2 regions of the Hylemonella sp. GW821-FHT12C09 genome follow, and region 1 is predicted to be linked to the other one. Evidence: predicted binding sites of a transcription regulator. Region 1 holds the regulator's gene; the other holds the start of a gene.

The links. The regulator FNR, encoded in region 1, switches genes on or off when oxygen is low (the NO sensors DNR and NnrR bind a similar motif). The targets are predictions, from matches to a motif close to TTGATNNNNATCAA.
Region 2: the regulator FNR is predicted to act here: its motif matches at 9,042-9,055, upstream of oxc (oxalyl-CoA decarboxylase).

What each region holds. Positions count from the first base shown of each region.
Region 1 covers NZ_JBXAQQ010000008.1:73,892-89,094, reverse strand. The annotation lists gene AC1RRP_RS14305 (beta-ketoacyl-[acyl-carrier-protein] synthase family protein) at 1-1,039, shown strand, start outside; gene AC1RRP_RS14300 (beta-ketoacyl synthase chain length factor) at 1,099-1,899, shown strand; gene AC1RRP_RS14295 (hotdog family protein) at 1,874-2,326, shown strand; gene fabG (3-oxoacyl-ACP reductase FabG) at 2,349-3,068, shown strand; gene AC1RRP_RS14285 (phosphatase PAP2 family protein) at 3,094-3,768, opposite strand; gene AC1RRP_RS14280 (lysophospholipid acyltransferase family protein) at 3,812-4,567, shown strand; gene AC1RRP_RS14275 (3-hydroxyacyl-ACP dehydratase FabZ family protein) at 4,583-5,095, opposite strand; gene AC1RRP_RS14270 (beta-ketoacyl-[acyl-carrier-protein] synthase family protein) at 5,154-6,416, opposite strand; gene AC1RRP_RS14265 (acyl carrier protein) at 6,450-6,731, opposite strand; gene AC1RRP_RS14260 (glycosyltransferase family 2 protein) at 6,970-7,752, opposite strand; gene AC1RRP_RS14255 (sulfite exporter TauE/SafE family protein) at 7,804-8,487, opposite strand; gene hemN (oxygen-independent coproporphyrinogen III oxidase) at 8,518-9,915, opposite strand; gene fnr (fumarate/nitrate reduction transcriptional regulator Fnr) at 10,053-10,775, shown strand; gene AC1RRP_RS14240 (hypothetical protein) at 10,797-11,090, opposite strand; gene AC1RRP_RS14235 (FixH family protein) at 11,122-11,406, opposite strand; gene ccoG (cytochrome c oxidase accessory protein CcoG) at 11,420-12,877, opposite strand; gene ccoP (cytochrome-c oxidase, cbb3-type subunit III) at 12,893-13,810, opposite strand; gene AC1RRP_RS14220 (cbb3-type cytochrome oxidase subunit 3) at 13,832-13,969, opposite strand; gene ccoO (cytochrome-c oxidase, cbb3-type subunit II) at 13,991-14,617, opposite strand; gene ccoN (cytochrome-c oxidase, cbb3-type subunit I) at 14,631-15,203, opposite strand, start outside.
Region 2 covers NZ_JBXAQQ010000012.1:11,083-26,285, reverse strand. The annotation lists gene AC1RRP_RS17270 (TonB-dependent receptor domain-containing protein) at 1-481, opposite strand, end outside; cobalamin riboswitch at 551-786, opposite strand; gene AC1RRP_RS17265 (DUF904 domain-containing protein) at 824-1,054, shown strand; gene AC1RRP_RS17260 (cell division protein ZapA) at 1,051-1,392, shown strand; gene AC1RRP_RS17255 (sulfite exporter TauE/SafE family protein) at 1,767-2,567, shown strand; gene AC1RRP_RS17250 (methionyl-tRNA formyltransferase) at 2,657-3,595, shown strand; gene AC1RRP_RS17245 (Bug family tripartite tricarboxylate transporter substrate binding protein) at 3,993-5,015, shown strand; gene AC1RRP_RS17240 (tripartite tricarboxylate transporter TctB family protein) at 5,169-5,690, shown strand; gene AC1RRP_RS17235 (tripartite tricarboxylate transporter permease) at 5,724-7,253, shown strand; gene AC1RRP_RS17230 (cytidylate kinase family protein) at 7,289-8,122, shown strand; gene AC1RRP_RS17225 (Crp/Fnr family transcriptional regulator) at 8,361-8,969, opposite strand; gene oxc (oxalyl-CoA decarboxylase) at 9,256-10,989, shown strand; gene frc (formyl-CoA transferase) at 11,026-12,300, shown strand; gene frc (formyl-CoA transferase) at 12,546-13,793, shown strand; gene AC1RRP_RS17205 (cyclic di-GMP phosphodiesterase) at 13,872-15,143, opposite strand.

The DNA.
Region 1 (15,203 bases):
ACTGGACGAGGTCAGGCTGCGCGAGGACCTCGCGGCCTTCGACTGCCGCAATAACAGGCTGGCCCAGCTGGGCTTGGAACAGGACGGGTTCGCGGTTGCCGTGCGCGAGGCCATGCGCCGCCATGGCGCCGACCGCATCGGCGTCTTCCTGGGCACCAGCACCTCGGGCATCCTCAGCTCCGAACTCGCCTACCGCCAGCGTGATGCGGATACCGGCGCCTTCACCGTGCCACTGGACTACCAGCACACGCACAACGGCTATTCGGTGGCCGATTTCGTGCGCTCCTATTTCGGCCTCACGGGACCGGCTTTTGTCGTCTCGACCGCCTGTTCCTCCAGCGCCAAGGTCTTCGGCAACGCACAACGCATGATGGACTGCGGCCTGATCGATGCCGCCATCGTCGGCGGGGTCGACTCGCTCTGCCTGACCACCCTCTACGGCTTCAACTCCCTGCAACTGGTGTCGGCCCGGCCCTGCCGCCCCTTTGATGCCACGCGCGACGGCATTTCGATCGGAGAGGCCGCAGCCTATGCCCTGGTCGAGCGCGCCGGCCAGGCCGCGACAGGCGCCATCGTCATGAGCGGCATCGGCGAGTCCAGCGACGCGCACCATATGTCCTCCCCCCACCCCGAGGGCCTGGGCGCGCGCACGGCCATGCAGCAGGCCCTGGCCATGGCCGGCTTGCAGGCGGCGCAGATCGACTACATCAACCTGCACGGCACCGCGACACCAAGCAACGACGCGGCCGAGGACAAGGCGGTGAGCGCCCTGTTCGGCACCACCACCCCCAGCAGCTCCACCAAGGGCCATACCGGTCACACGCTCGGGGCGGCTGGCGGCATTGAAACCGTCATCTGCGCACTGGCCCTGCAGCACGGCCTGGCACCGGGCGGCTGCGGCACCGAGCAGCTGGACCCGACGCTACAGTCCCGCTACCTGCTGACCAACCTGGAGCAGCCTCTGCGCCATGTCCTGAGCAACTCCTTCGGCTTCGGCGGCAGCAACTGCAGCATGGTGCTGTCGAGGGTCGAGGCATGAGCGTCGCACAGCCGCCAGCAGACGCTCGCACCGCAGCCCGCCAGGACGAAGGTATACCAATGGGTCAGCTACAGGTTCACGTGCAGGGCGTCGGGGTCTATGGGCCTGGCCTGACCGGCTGGACGCAGACCGCCGGGGTGCTGGCTGGTCACCAGCCTTTTTGCCTGGCCGCCATCAGCCTGCCGCCGGCCGAGGCCCTGCCACCGGCCGAGCGCCGGCGTGCCGGCGTGTCCATCAAGCTGGCCTTTGCCGCGGGCTTCGACGCCATCCGCCAGGCCGGGGCCGATGCGGCTCGCCTGCGCTCGGTCTTCACCTCGACGGGTGGTGATTGCGACAACTGCCACGCCATCCTGGAAACCCTGGCCTCGGCCGACCGCGCGGTGTCGCCCACGCGCTTTCACAACTCGGTGCACAACGCCCCCTCGGGTTACTGGGGCATCGCCACGGCCTGCCGGGCCACATCGACCAGCCTGTGCGCCTACGACGGCTCCTTTGCAGCCGGCCTGCTGGAGGCGGCCACCCAGGTCGTGAGTTCGGGAGAGCCGTGCCTGCTGCTGGCCTACGACAGCCCCTATCCCGAGCCGCTGGGCCAGGTGCGTGGCATCCCCTACCCCTTTGGCGTCGGCCTGGTGCTGAGCCCCGAGCCGGTGGCCGCCAACGCGACCTCGCTGCGCCTGAGCCTGAGCCGGCAGCCCCCCACCCGCCTGTCCGATCCGGCGCTGGAAGCCATGCGGTGCAGCGTTCCTGCGGCACGCAGCCTGCCCTTGCTGCAGCACTTGGCGCAAGGCCGCGACGGCCGGGTGAGCCTGGACTACCTCGACGGAATGGCCCTTGATGTTGACATCAAGCACGCTGCCTGACCAGGCCTGGATCGCGGCCCGTATCCCGCATCAGGGCAGCATGTGCCTGCTCGATGCGGTGCTGCAATGGGACGCCGAACACATCGTCTGCCGCGCCAGCAGCCACACCCGGACTGACCACCCGCTGCGGTCGGATGCGCAGCTGGGCATGGCCAACGGCATCGAGTACGCGGCCCAGGCCATGGCCGTGCACGGCGCGCTGCTGGCGGGCAGCGACAGCGCACCGGCCGCCGGTTTCCTGGCCAGCGTGCGCGACGTGAAGTGGCTGGCCGCGCGGCTCGACACACAGGCCGCCGATCTGCAGATTCATGCCCAGCGCCTCTCGGGTGACGGCAACACCATCCTCTATAGCTTCCACCTCGAAGCAGGGGGCAGCGCCCTGCTGAGCGGTCGCGCCAGCGTCATGCTCGACGCGGGCGCATCATGAACTTCCTGCACACGGACCCCGCATGAAATACGCACTCGTCACCGGTGGCAGCGGCGCCATCGGCGCGGCCATCTGCCGCCAGCTGGCCGCCGACGGCCTGCACGTCATCATCCACGCCAACCGCAATGTCGAAGCGGCCGAAGCCTTGCGCGCAGAGATCGTGGCCGCGGGCGGATCGGCCAGCACCGTGAGTTTCGACGTGGCCGACGAGGCCGCAACGCGCGCGGCATTGGAGCCCCTCGTGGCGCAACAACCCATCCAGGTGCTGGTCAACAACGCCGGCATACACGACGACGCCGTCTTTCCGGGCATGAGCAGCGCGCAGTGGCATCGCGTGATCGACGTGTCGCTCAACAGCTTCTTCCACGTCACGCAGCCCTTGACCATGCCCATGATCCGCACCCGCTGGGGGCGCATCATCACGGTCACCTCCATCGCCGGTATCACCGGCAACCGCGGGCAGACCAACTATGCGGCGGCCAAGAGCGGCCTGCATGCGGCCAGCAAATCGCTGGCGCAGGAGCTGGCCAGTCGCGGCATCACCGTGAACGCGGTGGCGCCTGGCATCATCACCTCCGACATGAGCAAGGACGCTTTCGATGCCGAATCGATCCAGCGCCTGGTGCCCATGAAACGCGCGGGCCGGCCCGAGGAGGTCGCGGCCCTGGTGAGTTTTCTGGCCTCGGAGCAGGCGGCCTACATCACCGGCCAGGTGATCTCGGTCAATGGCGGGATGATCTAGGTGAACACGCCCTAGGTGTGATGTTTCAATAGGTTGCTCCCGGCGAGTCGGCAAACTGACGGCGGAACAGGCCCAGGCTAAGCAAGCCGCCCAGCGCCCCCAGCAGCACACCGCCCACCACATCCAGCAGCACGTGCTGCTTGGTGGCCAGGGTCGAGTAGGCGATGACGACGCACCACAGCCAGTTCAGGGCCAGCCAGACCCGGCCGACACCGACGGCACGCAGCTGATGGTGCAGCCAGATCGCCGAAAACACGGCGATGGCCACATGCAAGGAAGGGCAGGCATTGCCCGCCGTGTCGACACCTTCGAGCATGGCCAGGGCGCTGCCCGGCGGCCGCTCGAACGCCGGCACGCTCGTGGGCCAGAAGTAGAAGCAGGCCAGGCCGACCAGGCAGGTGCCGCCCACACTCAGGCCGTAATACAGCAGTTGCCGCAGATTGGGCATCAGCGCGGGCGACAGGCAGGTGTAGAACCAGAGCGAGAGGTAGGGCACCCAGGCCCACCCCTGCATGGGGATGACCCGGTCCAGCCAAGTGAGCGGCATCGTGCTCACCTGCGTGTGAGGGTAACGCAGCAGGAAAAAATAGGCTTCGAAAAACAGCCAGATGAAGAGTGCCGAGCCGGGTGCCTTGAGCCACCAGAGGCGCCAGAACAAGCGGTTCAATTCGTGCGCCGGGGACTGTCGGGAAAGAGGCATGGTCAATAATCGCTGATCTGTGAGCAATGGTATCAACTTGGCTATGCAATCGCGACGATCCGGCAACCCGCTCTGGCGACTCTACGAAGTTTTTGTGATGGTTTTCGGGCTGGGCTTGCTCGCGGTGATCTGCCTGCTGTCGATCCCGCTGTTCCTGCTGCTCTTCATCGCGCTGCCGCGTCGCTGGCACCGGGCGGTGTCGCGCCGCATCATCCGTTTCGGTTTTCAGGCCTACCTGTGGACCTTGCACTGGGTCTGCCAGATCCGCACCGACCTGCGGGAACTGGATGGCCTGCAGGACGAGGGGCCGCTGATCATCATTGCCAACCACCCGTCCCTGCTCGACGCGGTCATGCTGCTGAGCTGTTCGTCCAAGGCGACCTGCGTGCTCAAGGCCAGCCTGCTGCACAACCCCCTGTACGGCGTGGGTGCGCGCATGGCCAGGTACGTGAGCAACGAGAACCCGCGCCTCATGATCGAAGGCGCCTGCCGTGAACTGGCGCATGGCGCGCATTTCATCCTGTTCCCGGAAGGCGGACGCAGCCGCGAATTCCCCATCAGCAGCCTGTCCGGCGCCTGCATTCTGATCTCGAAGAAAAGCCAGGTGCCCATCCAGGCGGTCATCCTGGAGTTTTCCACGCCCTATCTGGGCAAGCACTGGGGCCTGTTCACCCCGCCGGTCCTGCCCCTCACCATCCGGGCCCGCCTGGGCCGGCGCTTCGAGCCGCCGGTGGTCACCGCCCAGGCATTGAGCGAGCTGGACAGCTACTTCCGCAGCGAACTCCCGCCGAAGGGCTGAAGCGGTCGCACCGGTTCAGGTGCTGCGCTGTGCGAGGCCGGCCAGGCCTTCCATCACCGCCTGTCGCGGGGCGTTGATCACCAGGATCTCGATCTGGGCCGCTTCATCGCCGCCGACGGTCAACAGGGCGGTGACCGCCGCCGCCGTTTCCGACATGGGCCGCGTACGCACGTCCACCTGCACGGTTTCACGCGGCAGCACCGGGCGCTTGAAGCTGCACTTGCGGATGCTGGCGAGCAAACCCAGGTAGTCGCCTTCCAGGCGCCGCGCCGCCGGGGAGCCCGCCCGCATGCCCGCGCCGGCCACCTGTGCCACCAGCTCGACCAGCATCACGCCTGGCACCAGCGGCAGGCCGGGGAAGTGGCCGCGCAAGATGGCACCGTCCTCAGACCAGCGCGCGCTGGCCTGGTAGTGATCGTGGTCCAACACCGTGAGGCGCTCGATCAGTTGCATGTCGCCGCGATGCGGCAGCAGCTGGTAGACGCCTGCGGCGCCGAGCTCGATGGGGTAGCTCAGCGTCTCGCTCATCAGCAGATCTCCGCCCTGCGGGCTGCGCTGCCATGCGCCTTGGGAGCGGCCCGGCGGCTCATGCGTACCGTCGCGCGATCAGCGACACATTGCTGCCGCCGAAGGCGAAGGAATTGGACATGACGGCCTGCAAGGACTGGCCGTGGCGCGCCTGGCGGGGCACGTAGTCCAGGGTACAGCGCGGGTCCGGCTTGTCCAGGAAGGCCGTCGGCGGAATGCTGCCGCTTTGCATGGCCAGCAGGCTGATGGCGAATTCGGTCGCGCCCGCGGCCCCGATCAGATGCCCGTGCTGGGACTTGGTGGAACTCACGGGCAGGTGATCGGCATGGTCGCCAAAGGCCTGGCGGATGGTCTCGCTCTCCACCACGTCGCCGGCCTCGGTGGCCGTGCCGTGGGCGTTCAGGTAATGGATGCCGGCGGGCGCGATGCCGGATTCATCGAGCGCCATGCGGATGGCGCGGTACTGGCCTTCGCTGGACGGCAGGGTCAGGTGCTTGGCGTCGCTGCTGCTGCCATAACCGCAGATTTCCCCGTAGATCGTGGCCCCGCGGCGCAAAGCGGACGCTGCGGTCTCCAGCACCAGCGCGGCCGCCCCCTCACCGAGCACGAAACCGCTGCGGTCCTGGTCGAAGGGCCGGCAGCTGGCCGCCAGATTGTCGGGGTGGGGCTTGGCCATCACGCGCAACGCGTTCCAGGCCATGAAGACACCGGGCACGTTCATGGCCTCGGCGCCGACAACCACGATGGCATCGGTATAGCCGTGGCGGATGCTGCGATAGGCCTCGCCCAGTGCCATGGCCGAGGAGGAACAGGCCACGCTGTAGGTGTGTGTCGGGCCGCGAAACTGATGGGCCATCGATATGGCGGCCGTGGCGGCATTGGGCATGAGCCGCGGTACGGAGAGCGGGTGCATCACCGTGGGGTTGCGGCCGGCCAGCAGCTGTTCGTGCAGACGGGTGTAGAGGGCTTCGCCGGTGGTCGCGCCACCCAGGCCGATGCCGGCAAACACGCCGACGCGCTCGGGCTTGAGATCCCAGTCAGTAGCCCGGGCATCAGCCAGTGCTTCCCGGCTGGCCAGCAAGGCGAATTGCGTGGCGCGGTCCAGCCCCTGCTCGTTGCGGTCCAGCGTCTGTTCAAAGGCGGGATCGACATCGGCCGCCAGGGCATGGGGCAACCAGTGGGTGATGCCGGGTGCGGCGGGCCGGATGGCGCTCTCGCCCTGCAAGAGGCGATCAAAGCTGGCCTGGCGTGTCAGGCCCAGTGGCGTCAGCAGGCCGATGCCTGTGACAACGACGCGCTGCACGGACGGGATGGTTGACATGGACCGGAATCAGCGCTGCCCGCCGGCAGCCACTCAGGCCTTGCCGGGCAGGGAGGCCGGCACCGGAATCTGGCCGTTGTTGGCCGCGCGGATGGTGGTCTCCATGTCGGCCACCATCTCGTCAAAGCTCATGCTGCTGTAGCGCGCCGGATCGTCGACCTGAAAACCGTAGAGGTCTTCGACCTCGAACAGCATTTCAACCACGCCCAGCGAGTCCAGGCCCAGGTCGGCGACCTTGAGACCGGGCTGGTCGAACACGGCCGGTTCGACGTTGAACTGTTGAATGACGAAATCTTTGATGATCTGACGCAGCATGGTGACTCTGTTTCCTCATGGGCTCCCGCGGTCTGGCTGGTAAATCCGTCCGCCTGGCGGTCCGGAATTCACAGCTGACGAGCATCCCAGGGAATTTGTTGTTGTATACGGCGCCAGACAGGAATATCCCTGTCCGGCTACAGCCATGCGCCCCGACAGCTTGGCTCATGGTCAGTCCAAATTGTACCCAGATTCCCCCAGGATTCGTACGGAAAACAGCCCCGGCGAACGGTCGGGCTCAGCAGCGGCGGCGCCCCAGGCGCCGTACCAGCAACAGTGGCAGGCGCAGGGCAAAACCCAGCATCAGGCGCGTGTGCATCCAGGTGAGCAAGGCGTTGTCGCGCAGGTAGTTGAAGTGCGAGACGCCGCCCTCCTCGGGCCGCAGGTATTTGACCGGTGCGTCGATATTGACAGGCCAGACACCGGCCCAGCACAGGCGCACGGCGGCTTCGATGTCGAAATCGAAGCGGCGCATCCAGCGCTGGCCGCGCATGATCTTCAGCAGCGGCGAAACAGGGTAGACGCGAAAACCGTAAAGCGAGTCGCCGATGCCCATCCACAGCGTCTCCAGATTGGCCCAGGCATTGGAGACCTTGCGGCCCTGCACGCGCAGCGCTGGCGCATCGGCAGCAAAGACCGGCTTGCCCAGCACCATGCGGCAGGTGTCGTCGCCCGCCGCCTGCATGAACGCCGGGATCAGTTGCGCCGGGTGCTGGCCATCGGAATCCATGGTCAGCACATGGGTGTAGCCGGCCGCCTCGGCCAGCACCAGCCCGTGCAGGACGGCGGCACCCTTGCCCTGGTTCCGTACCAGCACCATGACCTTGAGGTCCGGCTCCTGCGCAGCCCGCGCCTGCAGTTGCGCCCCGCTGCCGTCCGTGCTGCCGTCGACGACCACCCAGACCGGAGCCCACTGGCGCAAGGCCTCCTGCACGGTTTCCAGCAGCTTGGGACCGGTGTTGTAGCTGGGGATCAGGACCAGATGGGTGCGCGACGGTGTGGCGCCGGAAGGACGTGACATGGGCCTGGATTATGGCAAACGGCCGTGCGACAGACGAAGGAGAAATCGGGATCAGCCGGCCGGGGTGACGCACCAGGGTGCCGTGTCATGCACCAGTCCCATCCACAGCGCCCAGGCCGAACTGGCAGCCAGCGCCAGACCGGCCAGTCGCATACCCCAGTCACCGCGGCCCGTGCCGCGCAGGCGCAGCCATAACCAGGGACCGGCCATCATGGAAACGGCCGTGCCCGCGGCGAACAGCGCCATGACCGCCGCGCCTTCGATCGCGCTGCCCGTCATGGCCGCCACCAACAGGGCCGAGTACAGCAGGCCACAGGGCAACAAGGCCCACAGCGTGCCCACCACCAGCGGTGCGCCCCGGCCCTGGCCGGCGGCCAGCGCACGGGCACCGCTCCACAGGCGTCGCGCCGCACGCTCCAGCCAGACCGGCTGTTGCGCACGCACCAGCAGCACCAGGCCCAGCATGAAGGCCGCGACGTGAAACAGGGTCCAGACCGGGCGCAGCGCAGCCGACTGGATGGTGAGCCAACCCAGGCCCTGGATGGAGGCTGCCGCCAGGGCGCCCAGTGCGGCATAACCCAGCACGCGACCGAGCTGGAACACCCACATCGCCTCGTTGCGGCGCTCGCCGGCGGCCTGGCCCAGACCGACGCAGGCCGCGCCGCACATGGCGATGCAATGAGGGCCGCCGGCAAGGCCCATGAGCAAGGCCGTGACGGCCAGGGAAGTCTGCATAAGGCCGAGTGTAGGGCCGCGCGAAAGCGCTCAGATGATCTTGGAGAACCGGGCGCGGTTGCGGTCCGCCTGCAGGTAACGGTCGAAGGCCATGGCCACGGCGCGCACGAAGTACCAGCCCATGGCCGTGACCTGGATACCCCCATCGTCCAGCGTCACCAGCCCCTGCTCGGCCAGCTCGCGCAGGGCCTCCAGTTCCGGGGCGAAGTAGGACTTGAAGTCGATCAGGTAGGCCAGGTTGATGGATTCGAACAGCACCTCGCCCTGGCACATCAGGGCCATGATGACGGCACGGCGCACCAGATCATCCCTCGATAGCGCCAGGCCGCGCACCACGGCGAAGTGGCCGTGATCGATGGCGTCGTAGTACTCCTCCAGTGTCTTGGCATTCTGGCTGTAGGTGGCGCCGATGCGGCCGATGGACGAGACGCCCAGGCCGATCAGGTCGCAGTCGGGCTGGGTGCTGTAGCCCTGGAAGTTGCGGTGCAGGCGCCCCTGGCGCTTGGCCACGGCCAAGGCGTCGTTGGGCAGCGCGAAATGGTCCATGCCGACATAGACGTAACCCGCGGCCTGGAAGCGCGCCAGCGCGCCGGACAGCATGGCCAGCTTGGCGGCGGCGCCCGGCAGTTCGGCGCTGGCGATGCGGCGCTGCGGCTTGAAGCGCTCGGGCAGGTGGGCGTAGGCGTACAGGGCGATGCGGTCCGGCCGCAGTTCGTTGACCTGCTGAATCGTGCGGGCGAAGGACTCGGGCGTCTGCTGCGGCAGACCGTAGATCAGGTCGACGTTGACCGAATCGAAGCCGCGGTCACGCGCGGCCTGCACCAGGGAAAACACCTGTTCGGCCGGTTGCACCCGGTGCACCGCTTTCTGCACGGCGGGGTCGAAGTCCTGCACACCGAAACTCAGCCGGTTGAAGCCGAGTTCAGCCAGGGTGTCGAGCCGACCGGCATCGATGGTGCGCGGATCGACTTCGATCGAGTATTCGCCGCCAGGCGCCAGCGTGAAGCTGCGCTTGAGCATGGCCATGAGCTCGCGCAGTTCGGCGTCGCTCAGGAAGGTCGGCGTACCGCCACCCAGATGCAACTGCGTGACGGTCTGGCCCACGCCCAGCTGGGCGGTGTGCAGATCCACCTCGCGGCTCAGGTAGCGCAGGTACTCGGCCGCGCGGTCATGGTGCTTGGTGATGATCTTGTTGCAGGCGCAGTAGTAGCACAGCGACTCGCAGAACGGCACATGCACGTAGAGCGACAGCGGCAGCACCAGGGCGGCCGCGCCCGAGCGGCGCTGCTGCAGGGCACGCAAGTAGTCGTCAGGGCCGAAGGCCTCGACGAAACGATCCGCCGTCGGGTAGGAGGTGTAGCGCGGCCCCGCCACGTCGTGGCGACGCAATAGCTCTGGAGAAAGGGGCTCGACGGTATCGGCGTTCATGAGGGGTCCTCGGATGCTTGAACTGTGCCGGGGAAAGGGGGATTCCATCTTGATTTGCATCAAATGCTGGTAAGGTACGGGCCAGAGTCCATTTCCAGTGGGGAGTTGCCGCCATGGCCGATGTCAAAATACAGCCCATGAATCCGCAAACGATCAAAGTCGCCTGCTCCAATTGCAATCTGCGCGAGCTCTGCATGCCCATGGGCCTGAGCACCGAGGAAATTGACCGCCTCGATGACATGGTGGCCAATCGCCGCAAGATCAAGCGCGGCACCGCCCTCTTCCGCAATGGCGAGAAATTCAACTCGCTCTACGCCATCCGCACCGGCTTCTTCAAGACCTGCGTAGCCTCCGAGGACGGCCGCGACCAGGTCACGGGCTTCCAGATGGCCGGCGAGATCATCGGCCTGGACGGCATCGTCAACGACCACCATACCTGCGACGCCGTGGCGCTGGAGGATGCCGAGGTCTGCGTGATGCCCTTCGACCGCATCGAGGACCTGTCGCGCGAGATCAATGGCCTGCAGCGCCATGTGCACAAGATCATGAGCCGCGAGATCGTGCGTGAGCACGGGGTGATGCTGCTGCTGGGCAGCATGCGGGCCGAGGAACGGCTGGCGGCCTTCCTGCTGAACCTGGTGCAGCGCCTGCACGCACGGGGGTTCTCCCAATCCGAGCTGATCCTGCGCATGACGCGCGAAGAAATCGGCAGCTACCTGGGCCTCAAGCTCGAGACCGTCAGCCGCACTTTCTCAAAATTCGTGGAAGACGGCATCGTCGAGGTCAAGCAGCGCCATGTGCGCATCCTCGACACCGATGCCCTGTCCCGGCTGGTCAACCACCAGACCGAGTGCCACTGAGGTCGAACGACCCCGGTTCTTTCAGCAGCAGCCGTCCTGCTTGGCGCAGGCCTCGGGCCGTTCGTCCTGCGGCAAGGGGCAGTGGTTCAACTCGAAGGGCGACAGCGCCAGCAGCGTCGTGAGCGCGCTGGAGAGCATGGTGATGCCCCAGAAGACGAAAAAGGCGATGGTGTAGATGCCCTGGCGCGACAGCTCGACCGGTTGGCCGAACCAGTGCAGGTCATGCGGATCGACCATGGCAAACACCAGCATCTCCAGCACACCTGCGACCAGAAAGGCCGGCCAGGCGATCCACATGAGTTTTTGCAGTTTCATCGCGCCCTCCTCGTATCAGGTGGCCGGGGATTCAAGGCTTGTCCGCCGGCCGGGCCGGCACCGGTGCGCCCGTGGCAGCGTGGTTGCGCGCCTGCACAGCCGGCGCCAGGCTGGCCGGATCGGCCTCGAGCGTCTTGTTGATCTCGATGCCCTTGCGGTAATAGTCCTCGCTGACCACCGGGTCGGGTCGGCTCACGGCCAGGTAGAGGGTGATGAAACCGGCGATCACCACGATGATCGGACCGGCCAGCACCAGCCAGACGTGGCCGAACTTCCACCAGGGCGCGGCCGGCGCGGCATTGTTCTTGTCATTCATACTGCAAGGCTCCTCAACGTGGCACCAGGAACACCGACTTCTCGCGCAATTGCGCTGACGTGTCGCGTGCGGTGATCTCGAAATGGATGGGATGGGTGCCAGCGGCGGCGCCCTCATAGGGCAACTGCACGCGCACCGCAACCCAGCGCGATTGCGTGGCGTCGACCCCTACCTCCTCCTCGGAGGCCACCGACAGGCCCGGCAGGCCGCTGACCGTGATGCGGTAGTGCTGTCCGGACTCGGTGGCATTCATGATCTGCAGACGGTAGACGTTCTCGATCATGCCGCCGGACACGATGCGCGCCATCACGCCACGGTCGCGCACCACGTCCACCTTGAAGGGCGTGCGCAGCGCCAGGCTCACCAGCATGGCCATGCAGACCCCGGCCAGGATGGAGGTGTAAACCAGCACCCGGGGACGGAACACGTGCCGCCAGGTCTCGGCGCTTGTCCACTTGTTCTTGATGGCGTTCTGCGTCGAGTACTTGACCAGGCCGCGCGCGTAGCCCATCTTGTCCATCACGGTGTCGCAGACGTCGGCGCAGGCGCCGCAACCGATGCACTCGTACTGCAGGCCCTTGCGGATGTCGATGCCGGTCGGGCAGACCTGCACGCACAGGCTGCAGTCGACACAGGCGCCGAGCTTCAGCGCCGCCGGGTCGGCCTTGCGCGAACGTGCGCCGCGGGGCTCGCCGCGCTCTTCGTCGTAGGTGACGATCAGGGTGTCCTTGTCGAACATGGCACTCTGGAAACGCGCATACGGGCACATGTACTTGCAGACCTGCTCGCGCATGAAGCCGGCATTGCCGTAGGTGGCAAAACCGTAGAAGATGACCCAGAACACCTCCCAGGACGACATGCGCCACTGGATGAACTCCAGACCCAGCTCCTTGATCGGCGTGAAGTAGCCGACGAAGGTGTAGCCGGTCCACAGCGCCACGGCCAGCCAGGCCAGGTGCTTGCCGCCCTTGCGCGCCAGCTTGTTCAGGGACCATGGCGCGGCGTCGAGCCGCATGCGGGCCGAGCGATCACCTTCGATCCGGTGTTCGATCCACAGGAAGATTTCGGTGTAGACCGTCTGCGGACAGGCATAACCGCACCACAGGCGCCCGGCCACGGCCGTGAACAGGAACAGCGCGAGCGCGGAAATGACCAGCAAGCCGGTCAGGTAGATGAAGTCCTGCGGGTACAGGACCAGGCCGAAGATGTAGAAGCGGCGCGCGCCCAGGTCGAACAGCACGGCCTGACGCTGGCCCCACTCGAGCCAGGGCAGGCCATAGAAGACCAGCTGGGTCAGCCAGACAAAGACCCAGCGCCAGCGGCTGAACAGGCCGCTGACGCTGCGAGGATAGATTTTCTGCTGGGCCTGGTACAGCGAGACCATCTCCGCGTCATCGGCATCGACGGCCGAAGCCGGCGCCTGCGCGACGATGGGGATGATCTTCTGGCCCTTGGGGTCTGATTCTGTCAACTGAACGCCCAGCCCTCAAGGGGCCGCCACCTTGTTACCGCCGGAGCGACTCCAGACATAGGCCGACAGGACGTGGATCTGGGCTTCGCTCAGTTTTCCTTCCTGGGCCGGCATCTGGTTGACCTTACCGTTGTTGATCATGGCGACGATGGCATTCTCGCCATAGCCGTGCAGCCAGGTGTCGTCGGTCAGGTTGGGCGCACCCAGGGCCGTGTTGCCCTTGCCGTCCATGCCGTGGCAGGCGGCGCAAGCACCGAACTTGGTTTTGCCCAGCGAGGCGCGCAGCGAATCGTGCGGGCTGCCCGAGAGGCTCAGCACATAGTGCGCCACGTTCTTGACGTCGTCGGGGGTACCCACGGCCGCAGCCATGGGCGGCATGTTACCCATGCGGCCCTTGGTGATGGTTTCCTTGATCTGTTCGGGCGCACCGCCATACAGCCAGTCGCCGTCGCTCAGGTTGGGAAAGCCCTTGCTGCCGCGGGCGTCGGAGCCGTGGCATTGCGCACAGTTGTTCATGAACACGCGCTCGCCGATGGCCAGGGCCTGCGGATCGCGCGCCATGTCCTGCACGCTCATGGCGGTGAAGCGGGCATACAGGGGCGCCACTTCCTTCTCGCCCTTGGCCATCTCGGCCTCGTACTGGCCCTGCTGGCTCCAGTTCAGCTTGCCCGGGCTGGTGCCCAGGCCCGGGTACATGGCCAGGTAGATCAGGGCAAAGACCACCGTGATGATGAACAGCCAGACCCACCAGCGCGGCAGCGGGTTGTTCATCTCGCGCAAGTCGCCGTCCCAGACGTGACCGGTGGTGTTGTCGTTGGCGGTCATGGCCTTGGCCTTGCCACTGACCCAGAGCAGGACCAGGCAGGCAATGATGCCGACCAGGGTGACCACCGTGACGAAGACCGACCAGAAGTTGCTTGTGAAATCGCTCATTTTTCTTCCTTTGACGGCGCGTTAATCCTGCTCGAAAGGCAGTTGGGCGGCCTGCTCGAAATCGGCCGCATTGCGGCTCGACCAGGCCCACAGCACGATGCCGATGAAGCAGATCAGGCCCGCAACGGTGACTGCGGAACGAAGTGTGTTGACGTCCATGATGGGGTCTCCGTCTTTTCTTTACTTGAGGGCCGTGCCCAGAACCTGCAGATAGGCGATCACGGCGTCCATTTCAGACTTGCCCTTGACCTCCTCGCTCGCCTTGGCGATCTGCTCGTCGGTGTAGGGAACGCCGACCGTGCGCAGCGCCTTCATGTGCGTCGGCAGCGAAGCCGCATCAACCATGTCCTTGTTCAGCCAGGGATAGGCCGGCATATTGGACTCGGGCACGAGGTCACGCGGGTTGTTCAGGTGGATGCGGTGCCATTCGTCGCTGTAACGACCGCCCACGCGCGCCAGGTCAGGACCGGTGCGCTTGCTGCCCCACTGGAAGGGGTGGTCGTAGACCGACTCGCCCGCCACCGAGTAGTGCCCATAGCGCAGCGTCTCGGCGCGGAAGGGACGGATCATCTGCGAGTGGCAGTTGTAGCAGCCCTCGCGGACGTAGACATCACGCCCGGCCAGCTGCAGCGCGGTATAGGGCTGGATGCCCTTGATCGGCTCGGTGGTGGACTTCTGGAAGAACAGCGGGACGATCTCGACCAGGCCGCCGACCAGCAGCACCAGCAGGATCAGCACGATCATCAGGAAGTTGTTGGTCTCGATCTTCTCGTGCGAGATGCCGCTCGATTTGGTGTTGTTTGCCATGGTGTATTCCTTCTCAGGCGTGGGCAGCGGCGGCCGGGATGGTGACGTTGGTCGCACGACCGGCGGTGGCCGTCTTGATCACGTTCCACAACATGACCAGCATGCCGCCGAGGTAGAGCAGGCCGCCCAGCAGGCGCAGCACATAGAACGGGAAGGTCGCCTTGACCGACTCGACGAAGGTGTAGGTCAGGGTGCCGTCCGGGTTGATGGCACGCCACATCAGGCCCTGCATCACGCCGGCAATCCACATGGCCGCGATGTAGATCACGATGCCGATGGTGGCCGTCCAGAAGTGCACCTCCACCGCACGCATGCTGTACATCTGCTTCTGGCCGAACAGGCGCGGGATCAGGTAGTACATGGAACCCATGGTCACCAGGCCGACCCAGCCCAGGGCGCCCGAGTGCACGTGGCCCACGGTCCAGTCGGTGTAGTGGCTCAGGGCGTTGACGGTCTTGATCGACATCATCGGGCCCTCGAAGGTGCTCATGCCGTAGAACGACAGCGAGACGATCAGGAAACGCAGGATGGGGTCGTCACGCAGCTTGTGCCAGGCACCCGACAGGGTCATGATGCCGTTGATCAT
Region 2 (15,203 bases), on a different contig from region 1:
CCTTGCGCGTGAAGATCTGGATCACGCCGCTCATGGCGTCCGCGCCGTAGACCGCGCCGGCCGGGCCGCGCAGGACCTCGATGCGGTCGATCAGTGCCAGGGGAATGTTTTCCCAGGGCGCGCCGCCGCTGCCCGATTGCGTGTCCACGCGCACGCCGTCGATGAAAACCGCCGTGTAGCGCGTTTCGCCGCCGCGGATGAACAGGCTGGTCGTGGTGCCGGGGCCGCCGTTGCGCGCCAGCTCGATGCCGGGCACGCGCGCCAGGATGTCCGGCAAGGTGCCGGCACCGCTGCGCTCGATGTCTTCGCGGTCGAGCACGCTGACGTCGGCCACCAGGTCGCTCAAGGGTTGTGCCGTGCGGTTGGCCGTGACCACGGTTTCGCCCAGCAGCGCCACGGTCTGGGCCTGTGCAGAGAAGGAAAGGAATGCAGCGGCCAGCACCAGCCAGGCCGGGCGCGCGTACGAAGAACAGTTGTTCATGATGAAGAAAGGAACCGGAGCCCTCACCGTCTTCCCCGACAGTGCATGGGCGGCACGGCGTCACGCAGGCGCGACACCACTTGATTGGCCGGTATCCGGGCTGATGGAAACAACCTCCATCGCCTTCCCGGATGCTTGTTCAGGGCATCCAGTGGCTGATTGATGAAAGCGGAGCCTTGCGGCTCGTCCACTTACCGTTGCGGGGGCAGCGCAGGTTGGGCTCACCATGACGGCTCACCTTCCTGCTTCCCGTTGAACTGCGGCATGTGAACCACACCGCGAGCACCAACGTTGTAGATTTTACGTTCGAAATCTTGCGTAAACCCTACAATGGCTTGATCTATGTCGAACCCGTCCCAAATCGAGCAACTGGTCGAGCGTGTCGAGCGTCTGCTCGTGCGCCATGAGGAACTGCAGCGCACCAACGAGCTGCTGACCGACCAGATCGACGAATTGACAGCCGAACGCGACCAGCTCAAGTCCCGCCTGGGTGCTGCGCGTTCCCGCGTGGATGCGCTGCTCGAGCGCCTGTCCGAGCCGGCTGAAAACGACGGCCACAAGGACGCCGCATGAAACAGCTCGAAGTGCAGATCATGGGGCAGAGCTACCTGCTGGGCTGCCCCGAAGGCGGCGAGACCAGCTTGCTGGATGCCGTGGAACGTGTGGACACCGCCATGTGCAAGATCCGCGACGCCGGCAAGGTCAAGGCGCGCGACCGCATCGCCGTGCTGGCGGCGCTGAACCTGGCCTTCGAGCTGAGCGACCGCGGCGCTGCCGCCCCTGCTCCCGCCCCCGCGCCGCGTACGACGCCGCTCATCGCCAGCGGCAATGGCGCCGACGGCGACGCCGTGCTGGGTGCGCTGATCGGGCGGCTCGATGCGGCGCTGGGCCAGGACGGCCAGCTGATCTAAGCCCCCCGTGGCTGGCCCACTGCGTGTGGCCAGGCCTCCCACCCTCAAGGGGGCGACACCGGCGGCCCGGCCTAGCCGGTTCCACGGTGTCCTGCGTCAAAGCCCCGCACACGTCGCTTCACGCAAGAATCGCCAACGTCTTTTGGGCATCCAACTACAATCAACAGGTCTGCAATGCCATCGGGCTTTAAATTCCTTGAACCAATGCTCATTGAGCCCGGGCTTGGAAATTGCCTGGCTAGCGTGATCGTCTCGCGTCAGATGAACCCAAAGCCAACGCTGACCTCGCCCACCTGAACCCCGGTTCAGGATGCGGCCTGGTGGCACTTGCAGACACCTACATTCCGCGGCGCGCCCTTCTCAGAAATTCCCCGATGATCCTTGAACCCCAGTTGATTGTTGAACTGGCCCTGATGGGCGTGTGTGCAGGTTTCCTCGCAGGCCTGCTGGGCATCGGCGGGGGCATGATCATGGTGCCCTTCATGACCATCATCCTGGAGTCCAAGGACTTCCCGGCCGAGTACGTGGTCAAGATGGCAGTCGCGACCTCGCTGGCCACGATCTGCTTCACCTCGCTCTCCTCGGTGCGCGCGCACCACAAGCACGGCGCCGTGCTCTGGCCGGTGGCGCGCCTGCTGGCGCCGGGCATCGTGCTCGGCGGCCTGATCGGCGCGCAGATCGCCGCGGCCCTGCCCACGCGGGTGCTGGGCATGGTGTTCTCGCTCTTCATCGCCTACTCGGCCACGCAGATGTTCATCGACCGCAAGCCCAAGCCCTCGCGCACGCTGCCCGGCGGCCTGGGCATGTTCGGCATGGGCAATGTGATCGGCCTGCTGTCCTCGGTGGTGGGCGCCGGCGGCGCCTTCGTCTCGGTACCCTTCATGACCTGGTGCAACGTCAAGATCCACCAGGCCGTGGCCACCTCGGCGGCGCTGGGCTTTCCGATCGCGCTGGCCGGCACGCTGGGCTACATCTGGGCCGGGCGCGACCTGCCGGACATGCCGCCGGGCGCCTTCGGTTACCTCTACCTGCCCGGTCTGCTGGTGATCGCCACGGCCAGCATCCTGACGGCCCCGCTGGGCGCGCGCACCGCACACCGCATGGATATCCGGCCGCTCAAGCGCGCCTTCGCCGTGGTGCTCTACCTGCTGGCGGCCTATTTCCTGATGCGTTGAAGTCGCCCGGCTGATAGGTCGGCCCTGTAAGCCACGGATAATCCGGCTTCCATAAGCTCGCACTGAATTTCCGAGGAGACAAGAAAACCATGCGTATCGCCATCATCGGCCAACAGGATTTCGGCAAGGCCGTGCTCGAAGCCTTCCTGGCGCGCGGCGACACCGTTGCCGGCGTGTTCTGCAAACCCGAGAAGCCGGGTGAGAAGCCTGATGCCCTGCGTGCCGCCGCCGAAGCGGCCGGCCTGAAGGTCTTCCAGCTCCCCAGCCTCAAGAGCCCCGAGGCTGAAGCCGCCCTGCGCGACCTGAACGTCGACCTGGGCATCATGGCCTATGTGCTGCAGTTCGCACCGCAGTCCTTCGTGCGCATCCCCAGGCACGGCACCATCCAGTACCACCCCTCGCTGTTGCCGAAGTACCGCGGTCCGTCATCCATCAACTGGCCGATCGCCCGCGGCGACAGCGAGACCGGCCTCACCATCTTCCGCCCGACCGACGGCCTGGACGAGGGCCCGGTGATACTGCAGAAGCGCTGCCCCATCGGCCCCGACGACACGCTGGGTGACGTCTACTTCAAGCACCTCTTCCCGCAGGGCGTGGCCGCCATGCTGGAGGCCGCCGATCTGGTGGTGGCCGGCAAGCACGCCGAAGTGGCGCAGGACGAAAGCCTGGCCAGCTATGAAGGCTGGTTCAAGGCCGAGGAGTCGAAGATCAACTGGGCCAACCATGTGGACCAGGTCTACAACCTGATCCGTGCCTGCAACCCGGCGCCGGGCGCCTGGTGCGAACTCGGCGGCGTGAAGGTCTCGATCTACGACTGCCGCAAGCATCCCGTGCGCACCTTCGGCGCGGTGCGCGGCAAGCCCGGCGAGATCGTGCAGGTCACCGAGCAGTCCCTCTTCATCTACGCCCAGGGCGGCACGATCGAGGTGCTGCGCCTCAAGCCCGAAGGCGGGAAGAAGATGGAAGCCGGCGAATTCGCGCGCAGCCACGGCCTGCAGCCGGCCGGCGAAAAAAAGAGCGCCGGCTGAACGCGGCCTCGCACCCTGCTTCACCTCACACGGGCAGCCAGCGGCTGCCCGTTTTGTTTCGGTGTGCGTCAACAGACATAAGAGGCCGTTGATGCGTATCCGAGTGAAAGTTTATGTTCAAGGCCTCGCGACCGGAGTAGCATGCAGGGCTGCGTACACGCGAGGAATGCATCAAAAAAAATGCGGGCGCAGGCTCGCAACAGCGCTGCGAGCGTACGCAATATCCCCACTCGTAGAAACCCTAGGGCCCGCGAAAAATTCTGAAAAGTTGACCGCAATCAAGAGCAAATTCGCGAGAAAATTTCACAGTAGAAGCACGTCGATTGCTGCAAGGTAATCGAGAGGCTAACGCAGAGTGGTCTTAATCGGCAAACGTTCCATCAACAGGAGACAAGAGATGAAGAGCTTTCAAGCCAAACTGAAAACCAGGGTCGTGGCCGCAGCCACGGCCGTCATCGCCGCGGCCGGGCTGAGCGCCTCGCTGCCGGTCATGGCATGGGAACCGACCAAGCCGGTTGAGTTCGTGGTGCCCGCCGGTACGGGCGGTGGTGCCGACCAGATGGCCCGCCTGATGCAGGGCATCATCGTCAAGCACAAGCTGATGAACCAGTCCCTGATCGTCGTGAACAAGTCCGGCGGCGCTGGCGCCGAAGGCTTCCTCTCGGTCAAGGAAGCCAAGGGCGACCCGCACAAGATCATCATCACCCTGTCCAACCTGTTCACCACGCCCCTGGCCACCGGTGTTCCCTTCAACTGGAAGGAAATGACGCCCGTCTCCATGATGGCGCTGGACCAGTTCGTGCTGTGGACCAATGCCGAGAAGCCGTACAAGACGGCCAAGGAGTACCTGGACGCCGTGAAGGCCGCCGGCCCGAACAAGTTCAAGATGGGCGGCACCGGATCCAAGCAGGAAGACCAGATCCTGACCGTGGGCATGGAAAAGGCCACCGGCACCAAGTTCATCTACATCCCCTTCAAGGGGGGTGGTGAGGTGGCTGTGCAGCTCGTCGGCGGCCACGTCGATTCGAGCGTGAACAACCCGGCCGAAGCCGTTGCCCAGTGGCGCGCCGGCAAGCTGCGTGCCCTGTGCGTGTTCGACGACGTCCGCATGCCCTACAAGGCCAAGGTGACCGACACCCAGTCCTGGAACGACATCCCGACCTGCAAGGAAGCTGGCGTGCCGGCTGACTACGTCATGCTGCGCGGCATCTTCGCCGCCCCCGGCATCACGGCTGACCAGCTCAAGTACTACGTCGACCTGCTCAAGAAGGTCCGCGAGACTCCGGACTGGAAGGAATACATGGAAAAGGGTGCCTTCAACCAGACCACCATGAGTGGCGCGGACTTCAACAAGTGGCTCACCGCTGCTGAGAATACCCACCGCGACCTCATGAAGGAAGCTGGCTTCCTGGCCAAGTAAGCCCAAAACCATCCGCGGGTCCGGCCTCATGCCGGGACCGGACCCGCCCTCTCCCACCCCCACGCAAAGTACAGCGGGACGGTGGCCAGTCTGGACTGGCGCTGACCCTAGTTTTCTGCCGCCCGAAATTACCTCATCAGCACTTCTTTCGTCATGGAATCGAATATGGAATCACACGAAGGCGAACGCACCGGCGTAGCCACCAACATCATTGATGCGATCGTCGCGATCCTGGTAATCATCATGGGCGGCACCATCATTTATGGCAGCCGCAAACTGGGTTCCGAGTGGACCAGTGACGGCCCCGGCGCCGGTTATTTCCCCTTCTACATCGGCCTGATCCTCTGCATCTCGGGTGTCGGCGTGCTGTACCAGGCGCTGACCAGCAAGGACAAGAACACCGAGGTGTTCGTTGACCGCGAATCCTTCAAGCGCGTGCTGTCGGTGCTGCTGCCCGCCGCCGTCTACGTCGGCTTCATCCAGGTGATCGGCATCTACGTCGCCTCGGCCGTCTACATCGCGCTCTTCATGATCATTCTGGGCAAGTACAGCTGGCTCAAGAGCGTCATCATCGCCCTGGTGGTCAACGCCGTGTTCTTCATGATGTTCGAAGTCTGGTTCAAGGTGCCGCTGCACAAGGGCGCCTTCGACCCGCTCAGCTTCCTGGGCTATTGAGCACCCAGCAGGAAATTACGGAGACTTAAGAAAATGGAAGAACTCAACGCACTGTTCCAGGGCTTCGCCGTCGTGATGACGCCCATGAACTTTCTGCTCATGGTGGTGGGCATCGTCCTCGGCGTGCTGATCGGCGTGCTGCCCGGTCTGGGCGGCGCCAACGGCGTGGCCATCCTGCTGCCACTGACCTTCAGCATGAACCCGACCTCGGCCATCATCATGCTGTCCTGCATCTACTGGGGGGCCCTCTTCGGTGGCGCCATCACCTCGGTGCTGTTCAACATCCCCGGTGAACCCTGGTCGGTGGCCACGACCTTCGACGGCTATCCCATGGCCCAGAAGGGCCACGCCGGCGAAGCGCTGACCGGCGCCTTCACCTCGTCCTTCGTGGGTGCCTTCGTCGCCGTGGTGATGATCACCTTCCTGGCGCCGCTGGTGGCCAAGTTCGCCCTGAAGTTCGGCCCGCCCGAATTCTTCTCGGTCTACCTGCTGACCTTCTGCAGCTTCGTGGGCATGGGCAAGGGCTCGCCCTTCAAGATCCTCGCTTCCATGACGATCGGCTTCGGCCTGGCCGCGGTGGGCATGGACACCGTGACCGGCCAGCTGCGCCTGACCTTCGGCTTCACCGAGCTGATGCGCGGCTTCGACTTCCTGATCGCTGTGATCGGCCTGTTCGGCATCGGCGAGATCCTGCTCTCGATGGAAGAAGGCCTGGCCTTCTCCGGCAAGAGCGCCAAGATCGACCCCAAGGTCGTCTGGCAGACCTGGAAGAAGCTGCCCGCCTACTGGGCGACTTCGATCCGCGCCTCGCTGATCGGCATCTGGATGGGCATCACCCCCGGTGGTGCCACCCCGGCCTCGTTCATGAGCTACGGTATCGCCAAGAAGATGTCCAAGAACGGCGCCAAATTCGGCACCGGTGAACTCGAAGGCGTCGTGGCGCCGGAAACCGCAGCCCACGCTGCCGGTACCGCCGCCCTGCTGCCCATGCTGGCCCTGGGTATCCCGGGTTCGCCGACCGCCGCCGTGCTGCTGGGTGGCCTGCTGATCTGGGGTCTGCAACCCGGCCCGCTGCTCTTCGTCGAGCAGAAGGACTTCGTGTGGGGCCTGATCGCCTCCATGTACCTGGGTAACCTGGTCGGCCTGATCGTGGTGCTGACCACCGTGCCGCTGTTCGCCTCGATCCTGCGCATCCCCTTCTCGATCATCGCCCCGGTGATCATCGTGATCTGCGCGATCGGTGCCTACACCGTGCACAACGCCATGCTCGACATCTGGTTCATGCTGCTGTTCGGCGTGGTGGGCTACGTGTTCAAGAAGCTCGACTACCCGCTTGCGCCACTGGTGCTGGCCCTGGTGCTGGGCGACAAGGCCGAAGACTCGTTCCGCCAGGCCATGCTGGTCTCGCAGGGTGAGCTCTCGGTCATGTACTCCAACGCACTGGTCGGCTCCATCACCACCCTGGCCCTGCTCCTGCTGTTCTGGCCGCTGATCTCCAAGCTGATCGCCCTGGTCAAGCCGCCCAAGCAGGATGAGTTCGCCGCCGAGCGTCCCGTGGACTGAGCCCCCTTTTCGAGTACCGACGAAGGAGTAAGAACATGCCCGTGATTGCAATGACCCAGGAAATGGGTTCCCTGGCCAAGGATGTGGCCCTGGAACTGACGGCCGCCATGAACCTGGCCGTGATGCGCCACGAGGTGGTGGATCATGTGGCCGGCAAGATGCACGTCTCGACCAGCCTGATCAACCGCCTGCGTGAAGGCAAGGCCGGGCTGATCGAGCGCGCCAAGACCGACACCGAGCGTCTTGCCCTCTACACTGCCGAAGAAGTGTTTGAGTTGGCCAACAAGGGCAATGTGGTGCTGCGCGGCTGGGGCGCCACCTGCCTGTTGCGCCCCGTGCCGCACGTGCTCACGGTGCGCATCACCCGCTCCTTCCACAAGCGCGTCGAATGGCTCATGAACCATCTGGAGACCGACGACCGCGATTTCGCGGAAAGCGAGATCCGTCGCAGCGACCACGCGCATGCCACCCGCATGCACCAGCTCTTCGGCGTCACCTGGGGCGACCCGGTGCTCTACGATCTGGTGCTCAACACCGACCGCCTGAGCGTGCACAGCTGCGTGGAGCAGATCCGCCAGCTGAGCCAGCGCCCGGAGTTCCAGGAGTCCGAGGCCTCGCGCCAGCTGCTGGCCAACATGACCCTGGCGTCCCGCGTGCGTTCCGCCCTCAAGGACAACGAGACCACGCAAGAGGTGAACATCACCATCGAAGCCCAGAAGGGCCGCGTGATCCTCAAGGGCATCGTGGTCAACGCCCACGAGCAGGGCGAGGTGGAAAAGGTCGCCTCGATGGTGTCCGGTGTCGTCGGCGTCGAGAACCGCCTGCGCCTGATGACGTCCTCGCGCCTGTTCACGCACTCGAAGACCTGATCATCTGCGCTCCTGCCCCCTTGCGGGGCCGGAACCAGGGCCTGCTTCCTCACGGAACAGGCCCTTTTTCTTTGGGCTGCGCGGAATAAGTCCTGGCGATGGGCTGCGCGCCCCGCAGAGGGATGGGATGCAAGGCGCAAACCACAGCCATAGTTCCTGCTATGGCGAGGATTTGCAACGCCGCAGACCGCCCGCTGCGGGGATGCAGCACGCGGCGGGGGGCTTGTTCAGCGCAGCCTTAGATCTTGCCGCGCTGCTTGAGGCGGCTCAGCGTCTCAGCCGAGAGGTTCATGTAGGCCGCGAGTTCCTTTTTCGGGATGCGGTCGAACAGCTCGGGGTGCTTGCGCAGGAAGCGGTGCACACGGCCCGGCGCGTCCAGCAGGTGCAGCGTGATGGTGTGCGCCATGATTTCGCTCATGAGGTTCATCACGCAGTACTCGAACAGGCGCTTTTCCTCCGGATGACGATCGATGAAGGCGATCCACTCCGGCAGGGGCAGCTTGACCACGCGCGCCTTGGTCACTGAAACGATGCTGTAGGGCGTAGGCGTCTTGAGAGACCATGCTGCGTAGCTGGTTTCCATCTCGCGCTCGGCGGCGAAGCGCAGGATCATTTCCTTGCCCTGGGCATTGGCAACGACCCGCTTGAGCACCCCGTCGAGGATGAAATACTGCTCCATCTCATGCACGCCCTGGTGCAGCAGGAAATCGCCCTTGTTGCAATCCACCACCGTGAGGTGCTGTTCCAGCTCCTCGTGCGACGCCGCACTCATGCCCTTGAGCACGTTGTTCTGGCGGAGTTGAACCCGAATGATGTTCTTTTCCGGATGGTTCTCGATGGATGTCATGGGCCAGGGATCGCGCATTCGCGCCGGTAGCGGGCCGGCTCCCCGTGGAAAGCCGGTTATTTGTCCCGAAAATTGACCGTGGTCAATGGCGGATACTGAATCGGTTTCTATCATAACCCGTCGATGCAAATGGGCCCTGTTGACACCTCGTCGAACAAGGGCCCCAGCACCGCCTGACACCCCGATTGCGCGCTCCCGGGGTCCCCCAGATTCGAGGAGCCGCAGATATTTGCCCGCCGGGTCGCCCGACTTTCACAGACGTCAAAAACCGAGAGAGACTACAACCATGTCCAACGACGCTCAATCCAGAGAACTGACCGATGGTTTCCACCTGGTCATCGATGCTCTGAAACTCAACGGCATCACCAACATCTACGGCCTGCCGGGCATTCCGGTCACGGACCTGACCCGCATGATGCAGGAAGAAGGCCTGCGCGTGATCTCCTTCCGCCACGAGCAGAACGCCGGCAACGCCGCCGCCATCGCCGGCTTCATGACCGGCAAGCCCGGCATCTGCCTGACGGTGTCCGCCCCCGGCTTCCTCAATGGCCTGACCGCCCTGGCCAACGCCACCACCAACTGCTTCCCCATGATCCTGATCTCCGGCTCCTCCGAGCGCGAGATCGTCGACCTGCAGCAGGGTGACTACGAAGAGATGGACCAGCTGGCCATCGCCAAGCCCCTGTGCAAGGCCGCCTTCCGCGTGCTCAACGCCGAAGACATCGGCGTGGGCATCGCCCGCGCCATCCGTGCCGCCGTCTCCGGCCGCCCGGGCGGTGTCTACCTGGACCTGCCGGCCAAGCTGTTCGGCCAGGCCATGGACGCTGCTGCCGGCAAGGCTTCGCTGATCAAGGTGGTCGATCCCGCTCCGCGCCAGATCCCCGCCCCGGACGCCGTCAAGCGCGCCCTGGACCTGCTCAAGGGCGCCAAGAAGCCCCTGATCCTGCTGGGCAAGGGTGCCGCCTACGCCCAGGCCGACGCCGACATCAAGACCCTGGTCGAGAAGTCCGGCATTCCCTACCTGCCCATGTCCATGGCCAAGGGTATCCTGCCCGACACCCATGAGCAGTGCGCCTCGGCCGCCCGTTCCTTCGTGCTGCCGGAGGCCGACGTGGTGCTGCTGGTCGGCGCGCGCCTGAACTGGCTGCTCTCGCACGGCAAGGGCAAGACCTGGGGTGGCAAGGACCACAAGAACGCCGGTGGCCAGAAGTTCATCCAGATCGACATCTCGCCCACCGAGGCTGACAGCAACGTGGCCATCGACGCCCCGCTGGTCGGCGACATCGGCTCCTGCGTGTCCGCCCTGCTCGCCGGCATGGGCTCCAGCTGGGCCAAGCCCCCGGCCGAGTGGACCGGCGCCGTGGTCGAGCGCAAGAACAAGAACGTCGCGAAGATGGCCGAGACCCTGGCCAAGAACCCGCCGGTGATGAACTACCACAGCTCGCTGAACGTGGTGCGCGACATCATCAAGGCCAACCCCGACGCCATCCTGGTCAACGAAGGCGCCAACGCGCTGGACTTCACCCGCTCCATCGTCGACATGTACAAGCCGCGCAAGCGCCTGGACGTGGGCACCTGGGGCGTGATGGGCATCGGCATGGGTTTTGCCGTGGCCGCCGCCGTCGAAAGCAACCAGCCGGTGATCGCCATCGAGGGCGACAGCGCCTTCGGTTTCAGCGGCATGGAAGTCGAGACCATCTGCCGCTACAACCTGCCGGTCTGCATCGTCATCATGAACAACAACGGCGTCTACCGCGGCGACGAACTGGCCCGCGGCGGCTCCAGCGATCCTTCGCCCCTGGTGTTCGTCAAGGGCGCGCGCTACGACAAGCTGATGGAAGCCTTCGGCGGCGTCGGCGTGCAGGCCACCACCCCGGCCGAGCTGCGCAAGGCGATGGAAGAAGCCATCAAGTCGCGCAAACCCACCCTGATCAATGCCGTCATCGACGAAGGTGCCGGCACCGAAAGCGGTCGTATCACCAGCCTCAACCCCACGAGCGCTGCGACCAAGAAGCACTGATTTCACTAGCGCAACAACCCACAAGGAGATATGCACATGTCTGGAAACAAACCCCTCAAGGGCATCAAGATCATCGACTTCACGCACGTGCAAGCCGGTCCTGCCTGCACCCAGCTGCTGGCCTGGTTCGGCGCGGACGTGATCAAGGTCGAGCGCCCGGGCGCCGGCGACGTCACCCGCAGCCAGCTGCGCGACATGCCCGATGCCGACGCGCTCTACTTCACGATGCTCAACAGCAACAAGCGTTCGCTGACCCTGGACACCAAGACGGCCGAGGGCAAGGAAGTGCTCGAGAAACTGATCAAGAAGTCCGACGTCATGGTCGAGAACTTCGGCCCCGGCGCGCTGGACCGCATGGGCTTCACCTGGGAGCACATCCAGAAGCTCAACCCCGGCATGGTCCTGGCTTCGGTCAAGGGCTTCAGCGACGGCCACCACTACGAAGACCTGAAGGTCTACGAAAACGTGGCCCAGTGTGCCGGCGGCTCCGCTTCGACCACCGGCTGGTGGAAGGGCGAGAACTCGCAGCCCACGATCTCCGCGGCTGCCCTCGGTGACTCCAACACCGGCATGCACCTGGCCATCGGTATCCTGACCGCCATCATCGGCCGCCAGCAGACCGGCAAGGGCCAGAAGGTCGCCGTGTCCATGCAGGACGCCGTGCTGAACCTGTGCCGCGTGAAGATGCGCGACCAGCAGCGTCTGGAGCGTCTGGGCTACCTGGAAGAGTATCCCCAGTACCCGCACGAGATGGACGCCTTCAAGGACCGCGTGACCCCGCGCGGCGGCAATGCCGGCGGCGGCGGCCAGCCGGGCTGGATCCTGAAGTGCAAGGGCTGGGAAACCGACCCCAACGCCTACATCTATTTCACGGTGCAGGGCCACGCCTGGGAGCCGATCTGCGACGCGCTGGGCAAACCCGAGTGGAAGACCGATCCGGCCTACACCACCCCGAAGGCCCGCCAGCCGCACATCATGGAAATCTTCGCCACCATCGAAGACTTCATCAAGGACAAGACCAAGTTCGAAGCGGTGGACATCTTCCGCAAGTTCGACATTCCTTGCGCCCCGGTGCTGTCCATGAAGGAACTGCTGGTCGATGAATCGCTGCGCAAGAGCGGCTCCATCGTCGAAGTGCCGCACCCCGTGCGCGGCAGCTACTTCACCATCGGCAGCCCGATCAAGTTCTCGGACCTCAAGCCCGAAGTCACCGCCTCCCCGCTGCTGGGCCAACACACCGACGAGGTGCTGGCCGAGCTGGGTTACAGCAAGGACCAGATCACGGCCATGCACGGCAAGAAAGCCGTCTGAGAACTTCCCCTCGGACATGAAAACGGCGCCTTCGGGCGCCGTTTTTTTTGCCTCGTTGGTTTCCTCGCTTCGGTCTGGAAATACCTGCATTTCTCCTCTGTACGCATGTATCAGCAGGGCCCTGCGCCCACATAAAAAACGACAATATTTCAATGCGTTGAAACCCCTATAATGATCAAGTCATATAGAAGACTAGTCGCTTCTATTCATAAGAATTTTTTATCATTAGAACCAGGAGTTTTTTCATGACCAAGGCCCTCGAAGGAGTGCGCATCCTCGACTTCACGCACGTGCAGTCGGGACCCACCTGCACACAGCTGCTGGCGTGGTTCGGCGCCGACGTGATCAAGGTGGAGAAGGCCGGTGAAGGTGATGCCACGCGCGGACAGCTGCGCGACATCCCGAACGCCGACAGCCTGTACTTCACCATGCTCAACCACAACAAGCGCTCCATCACCCTGGACACCAAGAACCCCAAGGGCAAGGAAGTGCTGATCAAGCTGATCAAGGAATGCGACGTGATGGTCGAGAACTTCGCCCCCGGCGCGCTCGACCGCATGGGCTTTCCCTGGGAGAAGATCCAGGAGATCAACCCCCGCATCATCCTGGCCTCGGTCAAGGGTTTCGGCCCCGGTCCCTATGTCGACTGCAAGGTCTACGAGAACGTGGCCCAGTGCACCGGCGGCGCTGCTTCCACCACCGGTGACCCCGACGGCCTGCCCATGGTGACGGGCGCGCAGATCGGTGACAGCGGCACCGGCCTGCACCTGGCCCTGGGCATCGTCACCGCCCTGTTCCAGCGCGAGAAGACCGGCCGCGGCCAGAAGGTGCTGGCCGCCATGCAGGACGCCGTGCTCAACCTGTGCCGCGTCAAGCTGCGCGACCAGCAGCGCCTGGAGCGCACCGGCGAGCTGCGCGAGTACCCGCAGTACCCCGACATCGAGTTCGGCGAAGCCGTGCCGCGCGCGGGCAACGCCTCGGGCGGTGGCCAGCCAGGCTCCATCCTCAAGTGCAAGGGCTGGCAGAAGGACCCCAACGCCTACATCTACTTCATCACCCAGGCCGCCGTCTGGCCTGCCATCTGCAAGATCATCGGCGAGGAGGACTGGATCACTAACCCGCACTTCGCCACGCCGCAGGCCCGCCTGCCGCACCTGAAGATGATCTTCGACCGCATCGAGGAATGGACCAAGACCAAGACCAAGTTCGAGGCCATGGACATCCTCAACGAGTTCGACATCCCCTGCGGCCCCATCCTCTCCATGAAGGAAATCGCCGAGGACCAGTCGCTCCGCGAAACCGGCACCATCGTGGAAGTCGACCACCCGGTGCGCGGCAAGTACCTGAGCGTGGGCAACCCCATCAAGCTCTCGGACAGCCCGACCGACGTGACCCGCTCCCCCCTGCTGGGCGAGCACACCGAAGAGGTGCTGATGCAGATGGGTTACAACAAGGCGCAGCTCGACGAGTTGCGCGCCGCCAAGGCGATCTGATCGAACGCGGCACCGACCGCGGTGCGCATCAAAAAAGCCAGGGCATGCCCTGGCTTTTTAATGGGGACCCGCAAACGCTCAGGCGTCGGCCAGCGGGGCCGGGCCTGAGTTCTCGAAGTAGTAGGCAATGCGCTGGCGCGGGCCCAGGTACTCCAGCGCATCAGGCGGCAGGCTGGCCGGCTTGAGGCTGCGGCGGATGCCGATGCCGGGCTGGCTTTCCAGGTCGAGGATCAGGGCCTCGCGCTTGGGCACCGAAGGCTCGTGCACGATCACCCGGGGCTTGAGCGGCCGCACGGAATTGACCGAGACGACCAGCGCGTAGCGCCCGTCGATGAGCTGCACCACCGAGCCGGGCGGGTAGACCCCCATCATGCGGATAAAAGCGCTCAGCACGATGTTGTCGAAACGCGCCTTGTGCTGTGCGAACAGCAGGGACAGCGCTTCGTGCGGGGTGAGCGCCGTCACCAGGCGCACCGGGTTGCAGAGGTTGTCGTAACGGTTCACCAGGGCCAGGATGCGCGCCGGCATCGTCAGGTCGCCACCGGGCGGCCGCATGGGGAAGCCGGTGCCGTCGATCAGCTCGTGGTGCTGGGCAATGGCCATCAGCGCGCCTTCGCTGAGCTGCATGCGGTTGGCAATGGCCACGCCCTTGTTGACGTGTTCCTGGTAGAGCTTGAAGTCCTCGATGGAGAAGCCGTCCTCGAACCAGCGCACGCGCTGGGGCAGCTGCAGCTTGCCCACATCGTGCAGGAAGGCGCCCACGCCCAGGTCGACCAGGGCCGGGCCCGCCAGGCCCATGGCCTTGCCCAGCAGCAGGCTCATCACGGTGACGTTGACCGGGTGCATGGCGGCACGCTCACCCACGCCCTCGGACAGCAGGCGGATGGCCGCCTCGCCGTCGCACGCCATTTCCTGCACGAAAGCTTGAATCATGGCCACGCACTCGTCGCGCACGATTTGGGGTTGATCCAGCACCCGCTCCTGCACACGGCGGTATTGCTGCTGGGCTTGGCCGAATTTCTGCTCGCAGGCTTTCAGGCTCTGCTGCTGCGACTCGATCAGCGCCGCACGGCGCCGGCGGAACTCGCGCTCCTGCGCCAGGGCGCGCGCGGCCGAAGCCTCGTCCGTGGCTGGCTGGCTCGCCAGGCCATCCGACGGCGGATCGCTCTTGGCCGGCACATAACGCACCTGCTTGAGCCCCAGGCCACGGATGGTTTCTATCTGGCGAGGCGAGGTGATCTTGAAGCTGCCCGTCGGAAAGGGATGCGACATCCAGCCCAGTTCGAGCTCGACGTAGAGCCCGATGCGCAGGTCTGAGATATTGATCAGTTCGGAATCGGAAGACTTCATGTGAATTTCACGTCTGCCACCACCCTTGACGCCGGCAGACGCGCCGATTCTAGTCCAAGG